4 regions of the Streptomyces albidicamelliae genome follow, and region 1 is predicted to be linked to each of the others. Evidence: riboswitches for the same ligand, from Rfam matches in the RefSeq annotation. Region 1 holds a riboswitch; each other region holds the start of a gene.
What was found. A riboswitch is a leader RNA that binds a small molecule or an ion and turns the genes downstream of it on or off. The one in region 1 is predicted to bind cobalamin.

Region 2: it holds a riboswitch for cobalamin, as region 1 does, so the genes downstream of both, N8I86_RS25215 (ribonucleoside-diphosphate reductase subunit alpha) here and N8I86_RS32105 (CbtB domain-containing protein) in region 1, are expected to answer to the same signal.
Region 3: it holds a riboswitch for cobalamin, as region 1 does, so the genes downstream of both, N8I86_RS10310 (cobalamin biosynthesis protein) here and N8I86_RS32105 (CbtB domain-containing protein) in region 1, are expected to answer to the same signal.
Region 4: it holds a riboswitch for cobalamin, as region 1 does, so the genes downstream of both, N8I86_RS36160 (Nickel transporter NicT) here and N8I86_RS32105 (CbtB domain-containing protein) in region 1, are expected to answer to the same signal.

The regions. Positions count from the first base shown of each region.
Region 1 covers NZ_CP106795.1:7,090,844-7,095,002, reverse strand. Annotated here, with positions in the region: gene N8I86_RS32120 (catalase) at 1-259, opposite strand, end outside; gene N8I86_RS32115 (histidine phosphatase family protein) at 576-1,166, shown strand; gene N8I86_RS32110 (CbtA family protein) at 1,209-1,961, opposite strand; gene N8I86_RS32105 (CbtB domain-containing protein) at 1,982-2,203, opposite strand; cobalamin riboswitch at 2,240-2,383, opposite strand; gene N8I86_RS32100 (hypothetical protein) at 2,489-2,968, opposite strand; gene N8I86_RS32095 (glycoside hydrolase family 65 protein) at 3,054-4,159, opposite strand, start outside.
Region 2 covers NZ_CP106795.1:5,489,405-5,493,563, forward strand. Annotated here, with positions in the region: gene N8I86_RS25210 (ribonucleotide-diphosphate reductase subunit beta) at 1-367, opposite strand, end outside; gene N8I86_RS25215 (ribonucleoside-diphosphate reductase subunit alpha) at 367-2,736, opposite strand; cobalamin riboswitch at 2,861-2,988, opposite strand; gene mctP (monocarboxylate uptake permease MctP) at 3,166-4,159, opposite strand, start outside.
Region 3 covers NZ_CP106795.1:2,209,633-2,213,791, reverse strand. Annotated here, with positions in the region: gene cobN (cobaltochelatase subunit CobN) at 1-62, opposite strand, end outside; gene N8I86_RS10315 (cobyric acid synthase) at 59-1,567, opposite strand; gene N8I86_RS10310 (cobalamin biosynthesis protein) at 1,564-2,508, opposite strand; cobalamin riboswitch at 2,611-2,751, opposite strand; gene N8I86_RS10305 (hypothetical protein) at 2,896-3,123, opposite strand; gene N8I86_RS10300 (inorganic phosphate transporter) at 3,158-4,159, opposite strand, start outside.
Region 4 covers NZ_CP106795.1:7,999,025-8,003,183, reverse strand. Annotated here, with positions in the region: gene N8I86_RS36170 (heavy metal translocating P-type ATPase) at 1-724, opposite strand, end outside; gene N8I86_RS36165 (hypothetical protein) at 724-954, opposite strand; gene N8I86_RS36160 (Nickel transporter NicT) at 1,098-2,207, opposite strand; cobalamin riboswitch at 2,235-2,422, opposite strand; gene N8I86_RS36155 (ArsR/SmtB family transcription factor) at 2,502-2,897, shown strand; gene N8I86_RS36150 (RNA polymerase sigma factor) at 2,976-4,121, opposite strand; gene N8I86_RS36145 (YciI family protein) at 4,130-4,159, opposite strand, start outside.

The DNA.
Region 1 (4,159 bases):
TGCGCGTGCCGGGCTGGAAGACCGCCGCCTTGGTGTAGGCGCTGACGTCGTGGGTCACCTCGAAATGACCGAAGGCGCCGCTTCCCTTGGCGTGCGGCTGGCGCTCGGGAATCCTCTCCCGGTTGAACTGCGCCATCTGCTCGATCAGATACGCGTCCTGGAGCAGGATCGGCCCTCCGGGGCCGACGGTGAGCGAGTGTTCGTCACTCTCCACGGGTGCGCCCGAATCGGAGGTGGTGGCGGGGCGGATCTCCGTCATGAGGCTGCCTTTCGTCGTGCGCCGGCGGCGGCGCGGCGGCTCCTGGGCGCCGGTCTCCCACCAGCGGGGCGGCACTCGCCTCCCTGCGCTGTCCTTCCCGCGCACGCGCGGGAGCGGTCCCGGCCGGCACCTGGTTCCCCGGATCGCGTGACCCACGGAGAGCGGACTAAACACCCTCGTCGGGATGTAGTGCGGGGTGCGGGACGGGGCGCCCGCCTTCTCGGGGCGGGTGTTAGGTTCGCGGCGGACCGCCGGGCCACTCCCGGTACCCGGTGCCGGCCCGCGCACCCGGTGAAGCAGCAGGAGGAACAGGCACGTGACCAGCCGCGTCACCCTCGTCTCGCCCGCGACGAGCCCGTCGATGCGCAGGGCCCGCTTCGACGACGGCGACTCGCTCGACGAGGCCGGGGCGGCCGGCGCCCGCTCCGCCGCCGGGTGCCTGCGCGCTCCCGGCCGGGTGCTGACCTCGCCCAGCGTGCGCTGCCGGGAGACGGCCGGGGCGCTGGGCCTCGTCGGTGCGCGGGACTCCGCGCCGGCGGGTCTGGACGCGGGCCGCTGGCGGGGCCGCACCCTGGAGGAGGTGGGGGCCGCCGAACCGGAGGCCGTGGGCCGCTGGCTCACCGACGCCGGATCCGCGCCCCACGGTGGCGAGTCGGTACGGGAGATGTGCGAACGGGTCGGGCGGTGGCTGGACGCCGTACAGGGGACGGACGGCCGCACCCTCGCCGTGGTCGAGCCGGAGGTCGTACGGGCCGCGGTCGTGCACGTCCTCGGTCTGCCCGCGGACGCCTTCTGGCGGCTGGACGTGCCGCCGTTGACGGCGACGGAACTGAGCGGCCGGGCCGGACGGTGGAATCTGCGGCTCGGCCGGCCGCTGACCGGACAGGACGCGGCCGCCGCCCCCTGAGCCGGGCGGTCGCCGTGGCTCAGGAGGCCGCCTCCGGGACCGTCAGTGCGGGGCGGGAACCGTCCGCCCCGAAGACGCCTTCGCCGGCCGGGGGTTCAGCTGCCGCTCGGCCAACTCGCCGAAGAGCAGGCCGAATGAGGCCCACAGGACGGTCTGGATGGCCAGGGTGGAGAGCCGGAACCGCCACAGCAGGCGGGCCGGGAAGTGCGCGGGCAGTTCGTTGACGGCGGGCAGGAAGGCGTAGGCGAGCCCGATGACCACGACGAAGGCGGCCATCGCGGCGACGGTCGCCCACCAGTTGCCCAGACGGGGCGCGAGACGCTTGCCGAGGATGGTGGCGCCCACCGCGAGGAGCACGCTGAGGGCCATCATCAGGAAGAACAGGGTGGTCCGCTTGCCGATGGTCTCGGGCTGACCGACGGACGGCGGGTTGGCCGGGTACTTCAGGAACGGTACGACGTACACGGCGACCAGCGCGCAGCCGGACAGCAGCAGCGCGGTCGCCCGCGGGCTGAACCGGCCGACACGGCCGAGCGCGAAGGAGTACGCGAGCGCGGCGATGCCGCCGAAGGCGACCCCGTAGACGAGGACACCCGTGGCGAGGCCGGCGGTGGCCTGCAGGGAGCGGGAGACGACTTCCATCTCGTGCTCGTGCGCGTGGGCGTCCTCGAAGGCGATCGCCTGGTCGACGCTCGGCTCACCGAGGAGGTAGGCCACGACGAGGGCGAGCACGCCGGCCACGAGGCCGGCGAGCATGCCCCGCACGAGAAGGTTTCTTACCGTTGCGGAGTTCATGGTGCGCGGAGTCCCTCGCGTCAGTGGCAGGGGAAGCCGAGCAGGTGGCGGGCGTCGTGCACCCACTCGTGGACGTCGGTGCCGTTGAACACGGAGGTGGCGCCCTGTTCGGCGCCGACGAAGTAGAGCAGGACGAGCATCAGGACGCCGAAGAAGACCGCCCAGGGTGCTATCGCCTTCAGCGGCAGCGTGGCGGGAACGGCGGGGGTGGTGGCTGTCGGCTGAGCGACGGTCTGCGCCATGGCAGGACCTCCTCTGGGAGTTCGCGTCCCATCTCGGTGGTGCACAGGACGACGGCCACGGGTCTGACTCGGCGGACCACCCCGAGGGGTGTCCCGCATACAGTGGCGCGACCGTGCCGGATTCCCACCGGCTTCCGTCTCGCCGTCGTCGATATCGGACAGACCGTACCGCGAGACGCGTGCGCGGCCAAGACCGCGTCCACAGTCGTGATCTTCCTCTCGTGACGGTACGTCAGTTCCGGGTCTCAGGGGGAAGCCGTGGGGCGGCCGTTCCGTCCGGCGCGCCTATGGCGCCACGGGGTCGCCGTCTCCCAGTTGCAGCCACCACACGTCGTCGTGGTCGCGGCTGATCCCCAGGGTCTGCCGCCGGCCGTCGCCGAAGCGGAGTTCCACACCGGCCAGGTCCGGTACGGCCGGATCCCGCACGATCGCCTCGGCCGCTCCGCCGGCGTGCGCGCGGTAGCGGTCGACCAGGTCGCGCGCGGCCCGGTCGCGTCCGGTGTACCAGGGGGCGCCCAGGTCGGCCAGGCCGTCGGCGTCACCGGCCCTCAGGCGCTGGACGTACACCTCGAGGAGCAGCCGGGCCTCGTCCGCGACCTCCCCGGCCTCGGGATAGCGGGACTTCTCGGGACGCACGGTGAGGTGCACCGCCGGTCCGCCGCTCAGGGCGTACGGGGCGGGATCGCGGACCAGCCACCAGGTGAGCACCGTCGTCACCAGGACGGCCGGGGCCACGGCCGTCGCCCAGAGGTTTCGTCTTCTCATGCGGTGGATCCATGCCTTACAGGGACCTGACAATACGCAGAGGATATCCACAGGTTCCGGGGCTCCTTCACGCATGGGCGAGGGACTACTCCGGAAGCACGAGCCGGGCCGTCTCCCCCGGCCGGACCCCGACCGCCAGGTCCCGCAGACGGAGGTCGATGGGGCCGCGGCCGGAGGCCGGTACGGCGATCTCCAGCAGGCCGCTGCGCAGGCGCAGGTGGACGCCCCAGTGGCCGTGGTAGCGGATGGCGAAGCCGTAGGAGGAGAGTTCGGGCAGCGGGACGGGGTCGAGGCGCAGGGCGCCGCCCCGGGTCTCCAGGCCGGTCAGCCCGCGCTGGACGAGGTCGAGCGTGCCGGCCATGGCGCCGAGGTGGATGCCCTCCCCGGTGGTGCCGCCCTGGAGGTCGGCGATGTCGCCGCGCAGCGCCTCCTGGACGAAGGCCCAGGCGTCGGTGCGGCGGGCCCGGGCCAGGATCCAGCCGTGGACCAGGCCGCTGAGGGTGGAGCCGTGACTGGTGCGGTGCAGGTAGTGGTCCACGGTCGCGGTCCAGGTCCGCTCGTCCAGCGGGTAGCCCAACCGGTCGAACAGGGAGCGTAGTTCGGGTGGGGCGAAGAGGTAGCCGAGCATCAGCACGTCGGCCTGCTTGGACGCCTTGTACCGGTTGACGGTGTCGCCCTCCGCCTCCAGGATCCGGTCCAGGCGGCGGATGTCGCCGTACCGTTTCCGGTAGCCGTCCCAGTCCAGCTCGGCGAGGCCGGCGTACCCCTCGAACTGGCTGATCACCCCGTCGTGGAAGGGGACGTGCAGGGTGCGCGAGACCTCCTCCCAGCGGGCGGGCTCGTCCTCGGCCAGGCCGACGGCCTCGGTGAGTTCGCGGCGGCGTGGCTCGGGCAGGGCGCGCAGCAGCTCCAGCGCGCGGTCGAGCACCCAGGCGGCGGTGACGTTGGTGTACGCGTTGTCGTCCAGGCCCGGCCGGCTCGCGCCGGGATAGGCGTCGTGGTACTCGTCGGGGCCGACCACGCCACGGATGCGGTACCGGCCGAGGTGGGGGTCGTAGCCGGCGGAGTCCGCCCAGAAACGGGCGATCTGGAGCAGCATCTCGGCGCCCTCGCCGTGCAGGAAGTCGAGGTCGCCGGTCGCCTCCCAGTACTGCCACACGTTGTACGCGACGGCCGAGCCCACGTGGTGCT
Region 2 (4,159 bases), 1.6 Mb from region 1:
CCGGGTCGGGGAGGTAGGTGTCGAGCAGCGTCAGATAGAACTGGACGTGCACGGCCTCCTCGAACAGCTGGCGCGACAGGTACAGGCGCGCCTCCGGGGAGTTGATGTGCTTGTACAGCGTCAGCACCAGGTTGTTCGCGACGATCGAGTCGCCCGTCGCGAAGAACGCGACCAGCCGGCCGATCAGGTGCTGCTCCTCCGGGGACAGCTTCGCGAGGTCGGCCACGTCCGAGTGAAGGTCGACCTCCTCCACGGTCCAGGTGTTCTTGATGGCGTCCCGGTAGCGCTCGTAGAAGTCCGGGTAGCGCATGGGACGCAGGGTCAGCTCGAAGCCCGGGTCGAGGAGGTTCTGGTTACGGGTGGACATCACTGGCAGGCCTCGCAGGACTCGGGGTTCTCAAGGGAGCAGGCGACCGCGTCGGGGTCGGCGGCCTGCTGGACGGGGATGGACGCCTGGGGCTGCGCCTGGGCCTGGGCGGCCCGGGCGATCCGCGTCGCCGGGCGGGAGCGCAGGTAGTACGTCGTCTTCAGGCCCGACTTCCAGGCGTACGCGTACATCGAGGAGAGCTTGCCGATGGTCGGCGTCTCCAGGAACAGGTTCAGGGACTGCGCCTGGTCCAGGTACGGGGTACGCGCCGCGGCCATGTCGATGAGGCCGCGCTGCGGGATCTCCCAGGCGGTGCGGTACAGCTGCCGGACGTCCGCCGGGATCCAGGCGAAGTCCTGCACCGAGCCGTTGGACTCGCGCAGCGCCTCGCGGGTGCGCGCGTCCCACACCCCGAGGTCCTTCAGGTCCCGTACCAGGTAGGAGTTGACCTGGAGGAACTCACCCGAGAGCGTCTCGCGCTTGAACAGGTTGGAGACCTGCGGCTCGATGCACTCGTAGACGCCCGCGATGGAGGCGATGGTGGCGGTCGGGGCGATGGCGAGGAGCAGCGAGTTGCGCATGCCGACCGAGGCGATCCGCTCGCGCAGCGCCGCCCAGCGCTCCGGCCAGGCCGGCTCCACACCGTAGTGGTCGGGGTGCAGCACACCGCGGGCGGTACGGGTCTTCTCCCAGGCCGGCAGCGGGCCGTTGCGCTCGGCGAGGTCGGCGGACGCCTCGTAGGCGGCGAGCATGATGCGCTCGGCGATCCGCGTCGACAGGGCCTTCGCCTCGGGCGAGTCGAAGGGCAGCCGCAGCTTGAAGAAGACGTCCTGCAGACCCATCGCGCCGAGGCCCACCGGCCGCCACCTGGCGTTGGAGCGGCCCGCCTGCTCGGTCGGGTAGAAGTTGATGTCCACGACGCGGTCGAGGAAGGTGACGGCGGTGCGGACCGTCTCGTCCAGCCGCTCCCAGTCGATGCCGCCGTCGGCGACGAAGGCGCCCAGGTTGACCGAGCCCAGGTTGCAGACCGCGGTCTCGCCGTCGTCCGTGACCTCCAGGATCTCCGTGCAGAGGTTGGAGGAGTGGACGACGTGGCCCGGCTCGGCCGTCTGGTTGGCGGTGCGGTTGGCCGCGTCCTTGAAGGTCATCCAGCCGTTGCCGGTCTGCGCCAGCGTGCGCATCATGCGGCCGTACAGGTCACGGGCCGGGATGGTCTTCCGGGCCAGCCCGGCGGCCTCGGCCGCGCGGTACGCGGCGTCGAACTCCGCGCCCCACAGGTCCACCAGATCGGGCACGTCCGCCGGGGAGAACAGCGACCACTGCTCGTCGGCGTTGACGCGGCGCATGAACTCGTCCGGGATCCAGTGCGCCAGGTTCAGGTTGTGCGTACGGCGGGCGTCCTCACCGGTGTTGTCCCGCAGCTCCAGGAACTCCTCGATGTCGGAGTGCCAGGTCTCCAGGTACACCGCGGCCGCGCCCTTGCGCCGGCCGCCCTGGTTCACCGCGGCCACCGAGGCGTCCAGGGTCTTCAGGAACGGGACGATGCCGTTGGAGTGCCCGTTGGTGCCGCGGATCAGCGAACCGCGGCTGCGGATCCGGGAGTACGACAGACCGATGCCGCCCGCGTGCTTGGAGAGCCGCGCGACCTGGTGGTACCGGTCGTAGATGGAGTCCAGCTCGTCCAGCGGGGAGTCCAGCAGGTAGCAGGACGACATCTGCGGGTGCCGCGTACCGGAGTTGAACAGGGTGGGGGAGGACGGCAGGTAGTCGAGGCGGCTCATGAGCCCGTAGAGCGCCGCGACCTCGTCCACCGAGCGGACGGTGTCGTCCTCGGCCAGGCCGGCGGCGACCCGCAGCATGAAGTGCTGGGGCGTCTCGACGACCTTGCGGGTGAAGGGGTGCCGCAGCAGGTAGCGGCTGTGCAGGGTGCGCAGGCCGAAGTAGCCGAAGCGGTCGTCGGCGGCCCGGTCGACCAGCGCGTCCAGCCGCTCGGCGTGCACTCGGACGAACTCGGCGGTCCGGTCCGCGATGAGCCCCTCGCGGTGCCCCACGGCCACGGACTCGGTGAACGAGGTGACGCCCTGCGAGGCGGCCTCCTCGCGGATGGCGAGGGTCAGCAGACGGGCGGCCAGCCGGGAGTAGGCGGGGTCCTCGGAGATCAGGCCGGCGGCCGCCTCCGTGGCCAGCTCGCGCAACTCCGCCTCGTCGGCCCGAGCGGACCGGCCGCGCAGCGCGGCGGCGGCGACCCGGCCGGGGTCGGCGTCGGGGAGGTCGGCGGTCAGCTCGGTCAGGGTCCGCAGCAGCGCGGCACCGGGACCGTCGGTCTTCAGCTCGCTGACTGAAGCCGGGTCGGCTGGCGCGATGGTCACGTGGGGCTCTCCCTCGCTCGGCACAGGGCCTGGCGGAGGGCAGGGGGCAGCCACGAGCGCGCACGGCGTCGCGTCCACCGGCCCACTCCGCGAGGCCCGGACGTCTGTGAGCACCCGGACCGGACGGCCGGGCGCGCTGGCGGCAGGTCCTCGGACTGAACAGGCGTGCGGAGACACGCAAGTACACCGTTGCGGGACAGTTCCGGATTCGCACCGGATTCCCCTGCGGCGACAGCGAGCACGAGCATACATCTTGTGCTCGCCCGGCACGCCACCCCCAGATGTTGTGTCGCCGTCGGTTTCAGAGCGTCAACTGGTAGGTGAGAAGAGTGATGTCGCCGGCCTCCGGCCCGGGCGGCTGCGGTGCGCCGGGCGGAAACGGCGACGGGCCGCCGGATCTCCTCCGGCGGCCCGTCGCGCGGCTGCGGCTCAGTGACCGGTGCCCGCCGTCGCCGGCGGCAGCTCCACCTGGACGCCCGGGTCGCCCGCGTCCGCGGTGTAGTCCTCCGGCCGGGTCTGGTCGAGGCCCTCGGGGGCCTTCACGGCCTTCAGGACGAAGGTCAGGACCACGGTGACGACGACGTTCAGGACGAACGCGGTGAGGCCGATGTACCCGATCTCGCCGATACCCGGGATCTCCTTCGCGGAGCCGCCGAAGTGCTTCTGCGTCGGCGAGGCGACCCCGTACGCGGCGACCGTGCCGTACACCATGCCGACCGCCCAGCCGGCCAGCAGCGCCCAGCGGTGGAACCAGCGGGTGAACAGGCCGCCCACCAGGGCCGGGAAGGTCTGCAGGATCCAGATGCCGCCCAGCAGCTGGAAGTTGATGGCGACCGTCTTGTCCATGGTGAGGACGAAGACCAGCGCGCCCACCTTCACCAGCAGCGACACGATCTTGGAGACCTGGGCCTCCTGCCTGGGCGTGGCGTCCGGCTTGATGAAGTCCTTGTAGATGTTGCGGGTGAAGAGGTTGGCCGCCGCGATGGACATGATGGCCGCCGGCACGAGCGCGCCGATGCCGATCGCCGCGAAGGCCACGCCCGCGAACCAGTCCGGGAACATGTCCTCGAACAGCTGCGGGATCGCCAGCTGCCCGTTGGTCACCTTCACCCCGGCCGCGATCGCCATGAAGCCCAGCAGCGCCAGCAGGCCCAGCATGAGCGAGTACAGCGGCAGGATGGTGGTGTTCCGGCGGATCACCTCACGGCTCCTGGACGACAGGGTCGCGGTGATCGAGTGCGGGTACATGAACAGCGCGAGGGCCGAGCCGAGCGCCAGCGTGGCGTAGGTCCACTGGCCCGCCTCGGGCGGGACGAGGGCGCCGCGCGGTTTGCCGGTGGCCGGGTTGACCTGGCTGAACGCGTCGCCCGCCTTGGCGAAGACGTCGTCGAAGCCGCCCAGCTTGATCGGGATGTAGATGATC
Region 3 (4,159 bases), 4.9 Mb from region 1:
CCGCAGGCGCGAGCGGCCAGCAGGTCCGTGTCGGCGGTCGACAACAACAACACTGTGCTCATGCGGGCGCTCCCGGTGGAATGAAAGGCAGTCCTTGCGGCGCGCCCGACTCGATGAGCTGCCAGAGCGCGTCCGTGTCCGCGTGCTGTTCGATCAGGTCGCCGAGCCGGTCGAGCTGCTCCTCGCGCAGCGCGGCGAAACAGGTGTCCGGCGCGGGGACGAAGCGGCGGCCCGCGGCGGCCGCCACCTCGCGCAGGAAGGCCCGCCGGAAACCGTCCGACTCCAGCGAACCGTGCCAGTGCGTGCCCCACGTCCGGCCGACCCGGCAGCCGTCCAGGAAGGGCTCGCCCCCGCCGACGGTGGCCACCCCGTGGTGGATCTCGTATCCCTCGACCGGTTCGCCGAGGGCCTCGCCGACCGGCCGGGTCAGCGTCTTCTCGCGGGCGAACCGCACCCGCACGGGCAGCAGTCCGAGCCCGGCGACCTCCCCGGCGCGCGACTCGACCTCGTCCTCGATGTGCTCACCGAGGATCTGGAAGCCACCGCAGATGCCGAGGACCGGACGTCCCTCGGCCGCCCTCCTGGCGAGGGCCCGCGCGAGCCCGCGCTCCCGCAGCCACTGGAGCGCCCGTACGGTCCCGCGCGTGCCCGGGACCACCACGAGGTCGGCGTCCGCCAGCTCCTCCGGGCGGTCCACGAACCGCACCACGACACCCGGTTCGGCGGCGAGCGCGTCCACGTCGGTGAAGTTGGACATCAGCGGGATCGCGCACACGGCGACCCGCAGCACGTCCTCACCGACCGGGGGCGCGACGGCGGACTCCCGGACCGTGCCGCGCAGCGACACGCGCAGTCCGTCCTCCTCGTCGATGCCGAGGCCGTGCCGGAACGGCAGGACGCCGTAGGTGTGCCGCCCGGTCAGGCCGTGCAGCATGTCCAACCCCGGCTCCAGCAGGCTGACATCGCCCCGGAACTTGTTCACCAGGAACCCGGCGACCAGCTGCTGGTCCTCGGGGGAGAGCAGGGCGACCGTGCCGAAGAAGGAGGCGAAGACGCCCCCGCGGTCGATGTCCCCCACCACCAGCACCGGCAGCCCGGCGCCCCGCGCGACGCCCATGTTGACGATGTCGGTCCGCCGCAGGTTGATCTCGGCCGGGCTTCCCGCCCCCTCACAGATCACCGCGTCATACGTGCCCCGCAACTCGGCCAGGCAGTCCAGCACCGTGCCCAGCAGCCGCTGCTGGCGCCCGCCGTGGTACCCGCGCGCGCTCATCTCGCCCACCGGCCGGCCCAGCAGCACCACCTGGCTGCTCTGCTCGCCGCCCGGCTTCAGCAGCACCGGGTTCATCTGCGCGGTCGGCTCGATCCGGCACGCCTGCGCCTGCATGGCCTGCGCCCGCCCGATCTCCGCACCCTCCCGGGTCACGAAGGAGTTGAGGGACATGTTCTGCGCCTTGAACGGCGCGACCTTCACCCCCTGGCGCACCAGCCACCGGCAGATCCCGGCCGTCACGACGCTCTTGCCGGCGTCGGAGGTGGTGCCGGCGACGAGGAGACCCCCGTTCACTTCCCACGTCCCTTCACGAGTCGGCGCGCGGCGACGGTGACGCCGAGCGCGAGCAGGCCGACGCGGCGGGAGAGCCGTACGGCCCGGTCGATGTCGGTGGCCCGGACGGCGCGCCCGGTCCGGCCGTTGAGCACCGGGCGGTGCTCGACCCGGCCGCCGTAGGACAGCGTCCCGCCCAGGCGGACTCCGAGGGCGCCCGCGAACGAGGCCTCCACGGGCCCGGCGTTGGGGCTCGGGTGCCGGTGCGCGTCGGCCTTCCAGGCACGCAGGGCACCGCGCGGATCGGGGCCGGCCGCGGCGGCGAGTACGGCGGTCAGCCGGGCCCCGGGCCAGCCGGCGAGGTCGTCCAGGCGGGCGGAGGCCCAGCCGTAGCGCCGGAACCGGGGCGACCGGTGACCCACCATCGCGTCCAGGGTGTTGACCGCCCGGAAGCCGAGCAGCCCCGGCACTCCGGCGACGGCACCCCACACCAGGGCGCCCACCACGGCGTCGGACGTGTTCTCGGCGACCGACTCGACCACGGCCCGGGCGATCCCGTCGGCGTCCAGCGCCTGCGGGTCCCGGCCGCACAGATGAGGCAGCCGCGCGCGGGCCGCGTCGACGTCCCCGGTCTCCAGGGCGTGCCCGATGGCCCGGGCCTCCCGGGCGAGCGAAGTCCCGCCGACGACCGACCAGGTGGCGGCGGCGGTCAGCGCGGCCGCGGCGGCGGGGGAGGGGCGTACGGCGCGTGTGGCCAGCGCGCCCAGGGCCACGGCGCCACCGGCGCACACGGCGGTGTGCAGCGTCCCCCAGCCGCGGTGGTCGTGCCACAGCGCGCTCTCCACGGCCCCGGCCGCCCGTCCGAACGCGGCGACGGGATGCCCGCGGCGGGGATCGCCGAGGAGCAGGTCACCGAGAAGGCCGGCGGCGGCGCCGTACGCGTAGGAGCGATCGGCACCCATCGGCTCAGCCGGCCGTGGGCACAGGGGCGGGCCTGGTACTGGTCCTCGATCGGCAGCCGAGCATGGCGATACGTGTCCTCACTCAGGGTGTCCGCGCCCTGGTTCGACTGATCCGGCGGTGAGAGTTCCTGGCTCCCGGGGGTTCTTCCCCGGTCACAGTGGCGGGACCGCGCCGGATTCGCACCGGCTTCCTCTCTTGCCGCCGTACATGGCCTGGGCAGTCCACCACGCGCCCGGAAGGGCCGTCAACTTGCCTTTGACCTGCGTGGGGAGAGTGTGCCGATCCCCACATCGTGGGGCGGGCGAGCATGCCGGAGGCTCCCCTCCCGGGCGGGGAGGGGAGCCTCTGCGGTGCTCGTTCGCGTCCGCCGTGCGGCGGACGCCGGGTCAGGCCTTGGCGACGATGAGATACATGCCGTACGCCACCGCGGCCGCGCAGGCGGCGAAGCAGACGTACGCGCCGGTGACGGCGAGGGCGGCGGAGTCGCCCTGGGCCGCGGCCTGTTCGCGCCGGGCCAGGCCCTTGATACCGAGGGTGAACAGGGCCACCAGGCCCACCGTGACCACGAGGCTGACGCCGAAGACGGAGCCGAGGGCCGCCCAGTCGATCTTCATGGGGATGCTTCCTTCAGTAACCGGGGTGCCGGGGTCAGACGGTGGCGGCCGGCGGCGTAGCCGGGGCGGCGGAGGCGGGGTCGGCGACCCGGCCCGGGCCGGTGGACTGGTGCGGGAAGGCGACGGCCGGGTCCTCGGCGACCGTGCCGGCGGGCGGCGGGATCACGGCGGCGATGGCGGTGGTCACCACGCCGGCCGGCTCCTCGGTCTCGGCGACGACGTTGGTGTGGTCGACGACCTCGCGGCGGGAGAGCTTCCAGATCGCGGCGCTGGCGGAGACCAGGAAGACCGCGACGACGGCGGTGCCCCAGTCACCCAGGTCAGTGACGGACTCGGCGCCCGCGCCGACCAGCGCGGCGGCCGGCAGGGTCAGCGCCCAGGCGACGAACATCCGGGTCGCGGTGGACCAGCGGACCACACCGCCCTTGCGGCCCAGACCCGCGCCCATCACCGAGCCGGAGACGACGTGGGTGGTGGAGAGGGAGAAACCGAGGTGCGAGGAGGCCAGGATGGCGGTCGCGGCGCTGGTCTGGGCGGCGAAGCCCTGGCGCGGCTCCAGGTCGGTCAGGCCCTTGCCCATGGTGCGGATGATGCGCCAGCCGCCGATGTAGGTGCCGAGCGCGATGGCCAGACCCGCGGAGAGGATGACCCAGGTGGGAGGGTTGGAGCCGGGGGAGATGGCACCGCCCGCGATCAGCGCGAGGGTGATGATGCCCATCGTCTTCTGGGCGTCGTTGGTGCCGTGGGCGAGGGAGACCAGGCCGGCGGAGGCGATCTGGCCGGCGCGGTAGCCCTTGCGCGTGGCCTCGGCCTCGGCCTTGCCGCCGATGCCGTACGAGAAGCGGGTGGCCAGCATGGCCGCGAGGCCCGCCACGATCGGCGCGGCGACCGCGGGCAGCAGCACCTTGGTCACCAGGACCTCGCCGTGGACCGCGCCGAAGCCGGCCGAGGCGACGGTGGCGCCGATCAGGCCGCCCATCAGGGCGTGCGAGGAACTGGACGGCAGGCCCACCAGCCAGGTCAGCAGATTCCAGAG
Region 4 (4,159 bases), 910 kb from region 1:
GCGACCGCAGGGCGGCTCCGGTCCCTCGTCCCGCCCGTGCCTCCAGGAACCGTCCGGCGAGCACGAACAGCGGGACGCCGACCGCGGCTTCGAGGTACACGTGCGCGGGGCCTTCCGACGCGGACGGCAGCAGACTGAACGGCATCCGCATCCCCGGGTCGCCCGCTCCCCCGAGGAACAGCGCGTACGCCGACCAGGAGAAGGACGCCACCACACCCAGCGACACGAGGGTGTCCATGGTGGCCGCCGAGTGGCGCAGTCCGCGCACGGCCCGTACGTGGAACGGCCAGGCGCTCCACACCGCGACCGGGGCCGCCAGCACGAAGCACAGCCACTGCCAGTTCCGGAACTGCAGGGAGGGCGCCATCGACAGGACCAGGACGGGAACGGCGAGCAGCGCGGTGACCACGAGCCGCTCGCGCTCCCGCCGCGCGGCGGCCTCGGCGTCCCTCTCGCGGCCGTCGGTCCCTTCGCGCCCGTCCGGTACGGCGGCCTCGGGCAGCGCGGCCTCGTACCCCGCCTGTCCGACCGCCGTGACGAGGTCCTCCGCGGGGACGTCCGCCGGATGGCTGACCCGGGCGCGTCCGGTGGCGAGGTTGACGGTGGCCGTGACCCCGTCGAGTCCGGTCAGCTTCTTCTCCACCCGGCGGACGCACGCGGCACACGTCATGCCGCTGACCGTCAGATCCGTGACCACCAGCGGCGCCGGGATCTCGGCCCCCATCACTCACCGCCGCCGTGCATGCCGGGCATGTCACCCGTGCCGCCCCCGCTGCTTCCGCCGCCTCCGGAGCCGCGCATCCCGGGCGCCACCGGCCCGGTGGCCGATCCCACGGCGTACGACACCGAGAAGACCAGCACCAGCAGCAACAGGAAGCCGCAAAGCTTGGGCGGGGGCAGGAGCGTGCGGGGAACCCCGGCCGCGCGGCGGGAGGGGTGTCGGGACTCGGCCATGCTCGACCTTCCTGGTCGCTCGAACCGTCGTACGGCGCAGCAGGTCGCAGCCGTACCGCTCCAGCAGTCGGACGGATCGGTGGCCGAGTTCCCGCACGGGACGATGGCGTAGGCCACATGGCGTACGCGTGCGGGGCTCGACGTCAGCCGGTGTCCGCGGAGCGGGTGTTCCAGCGTTCCTCGATCCTGGCCAGGCGCCAGTAGGCGATGGCCACCGCCCAGACCACCACGAACAGACCGACGATGACGTAGCCGACGCTGTCCAGGTTCAGTCCCGCTATCCAGCCGGTGACGCCGTCACTCAGGCCGAGCTTGTCGTGCAGGACGCCGACCAGCTCGATGGTGCCGACGAAGAACGCGACGGCGATGGACAGGCCGGTGATCGTGAGGTTGTAGAACACCTTGCGGACGGGGTTGGAGAACGCCCACTGGTAGGCGAAGTTCATGAACGTGCCGTCGAGGGTGTCGAACAGGCTCATGCCCGCGGCGAACAGCAGGGGCAGGCACAGCACCGCGTACCAGGGCAGCCCGGCGGCCGCGCCGTTGCCGGCCAGGGCGAGGAGCAGGACCTCGGTCGTGGTGTCGAAGCCGATCCCGAAGAGGAAGCCGAGGGGGAACATCTGGCCCGGGCGGCGGATGGACCTGGTGAGCCGTCCCAGGACGCGGTTCATGAACCCGCGTGAGTCGAGGTGCGCCTGCAGTTCGGCCTCGTCGTACTGGCCGGCGCGCATGGCCCGGAAGACCCGGAGGATGCCGAACAGCGCCACGAGGTTGAGGGCGGCGATGAGGTACAGGAAGGACCCCGAGACCGTGGTGCCCACGGTGCCCAGGACCTGGTGGGTGCGGGAGCCGTCGTTCATCAGGGTGCCGGCGAGCTTCGCACCGCCGGCGACCAGGGCGGCCATCGCGACCACGACGCTGGAGTGCCCGAGGGCGAACCAGAAGCCCACGGAGACGGGCCGTTTGCCGTCGGCCATCAGCTTGCGGGTGGTGTTGTCGATCGCGGCGATGTGGTCGGCGTCGAAGGCGTGCCGCATGCCGAGCGTGTACGCGGTGACGCCCAGCCCGACCCCGAACGCCTTGGTGCCGACCTCATAGTGACGGGGTATCACCAGCAGGAAGAGGATCCCGAAGGCGACGACGTGCAGTGCCACGATCACGGCCAGGAGTCCCGCGGTGCGGACGGTGTCCTCGCGACGCCAGCGGAAGGACGGTTCGGCGTCGGTTTCGGGCACGCCTTGGGACACGGTCATGCGGTCACGCTCCAGCACCTCGTGGATCAGCTTCGTGATGCCGTGGCCGGTCTCCTGGCTGACGGGTCGACGCGCCCGCCCCTGCCTTCCCGGCCGTGCGGCCAGTGGCATACGTGGGGCGGGAACTCCCCGATCACAGTGGCGAGGGCCGCTCCGGCCTGAGCCCCTGAGGGCTGTCACCGGTCTTCCCGAACACCACGGCCCGTCCACCCTAGAAGGCCGGGGTCGTCAGCTGCAAGATTGCACAACTGCTCAGGTATGGAGGCGAACGCCCGGGGCTGCGATGATGGCGGCATGCATCTCGTCCCCGCGGACCGTTCCGGGCGGCGCACCATCGACGGCCACCGGGTCTGTGACGCCATCGCCGCCGTCGGCGAGCCCGAGCGGGTGCGCACCTGGGCCGACCGCTTCTCCCTGCTCTCCGATCCCGGTCGGCTGTCCCTGCTGCTCGCCGTCCACGAGGCCGGTCCCATCGCCGTCTCCGACCTCGCCGTGGCCACCGGCATGCGCGACACGACCGTCTCGCAGGCACTGCGCCTGCTGCGGGCCGCGGGAGTGGTCGAGGGCCGCAAGGACGGCCGGATCGTGCGCTACCACCTCGTCGACGGCCCGGTGGCCGCGCTGCTGGAGCACTGCAAGTCGGCCGGCACCGGCGACGGCCGCGTACGGCCCCACCGGTCCGAGGAGTAGGGCGTCGTACGCGGCTGCGCACCGGTGACGCGGCGCGGTCGTCGGGATCCCGGCCGGTGCCTGTGCCGGCCGGAGCCCTCAGTCGCGGATGCGGGCGTTGAGCCGGGCGGCCTGCCGCGTCAGGTGGTCGCGTTCCGCCAGGTTGGGAGCCTTGTGAGCCGCTTCGGCGTACAGGCGTGCCGCCGTCACCACGTCCCCGTCGCGCTCGTGCAGGTACGCCGACACGGCCGAGTGGCGGGGCAGCGAGGCGTCCAGCTCCGCCAGCGCGGCGAGCCCGGCCCGCGGGCCGTCCGCCTCGCCGACGGCGACGGCACGGTTGAGCCGGACGACGGGGCTGTCCGTGAGCCGTACCAACTCGTCGTACCACTCGACGATCTGCACCCAGTCCGTGTCCTGCGCACGCTGCGCGTCCGCGTGCAGGGCGGCGACGGCGGCCTGGGCCTGGAACTCGCCCAGCCGGTCCCTCGACAGGGCCGCCTGCAGGATGGTGATGCCCTCGGCGATCGCCTTCGTGTCCCAGCGGCCGCGGTCCTGTTCGGCGAGCGGCACCAGGCTGCCGTCCGGCCGGGTCCGGGCGGGCCGCCGGGCATGGTGCAGCAGCATCAGCGCGAGCAGCCCCGCCACCTCCGGGTGGTCGATCCCGGCCGCGAGCTGCCGGGTGAGCCGGATCGCCTCCGCGGCGAGGTCCACATCACCGCCGTACCCCTCGTTGAAGATCAGGTACAGCACGCGCAGCACGGTGGCGACGTCGCCCGGCCGGTCCAGCCGCACGCCCGAGACGGTGCGCTTGGCCCGGCTGATGCGCTGGGCCATGGTCGCCTCGGGCACCAGGTACGCCCGGGCGATCTGCCGGGTGGTCAGCCCGCCCACCGCGCGCAGCGTCAGTGCCACCGCCGACGACGGCGTCAGCGAGGGGTGTGCGCACAGGAAGTACAGCTGGAGGGTGTCGTCCACCGCCGGTGAGGGCGCGGGCGCCGGCTCCTGGTCGACGCGGTCCTCCCGCCGGCGGCGGGCGGCGTCCGCCCGCACCGCGTCGAGGTACCGGCGCCAGGCCACGGTCACCAGCCAGCCCTTCGCGTCCCGCGGCGGATCGGCCGGCCACACGCGCACCGCTTCGACCAGCGCGTCCTGTACGGCGTCCTCGGCCGCGGCGAAGTCCGCGCCACGCGCCACCATGACGGCGAGCACGCCGGGCGTCAGACTTCGCAGCAGCACCTCGTCCACGGCCGAGGTCACTCCGTGACGGTCGGCGGCTCGGCGAG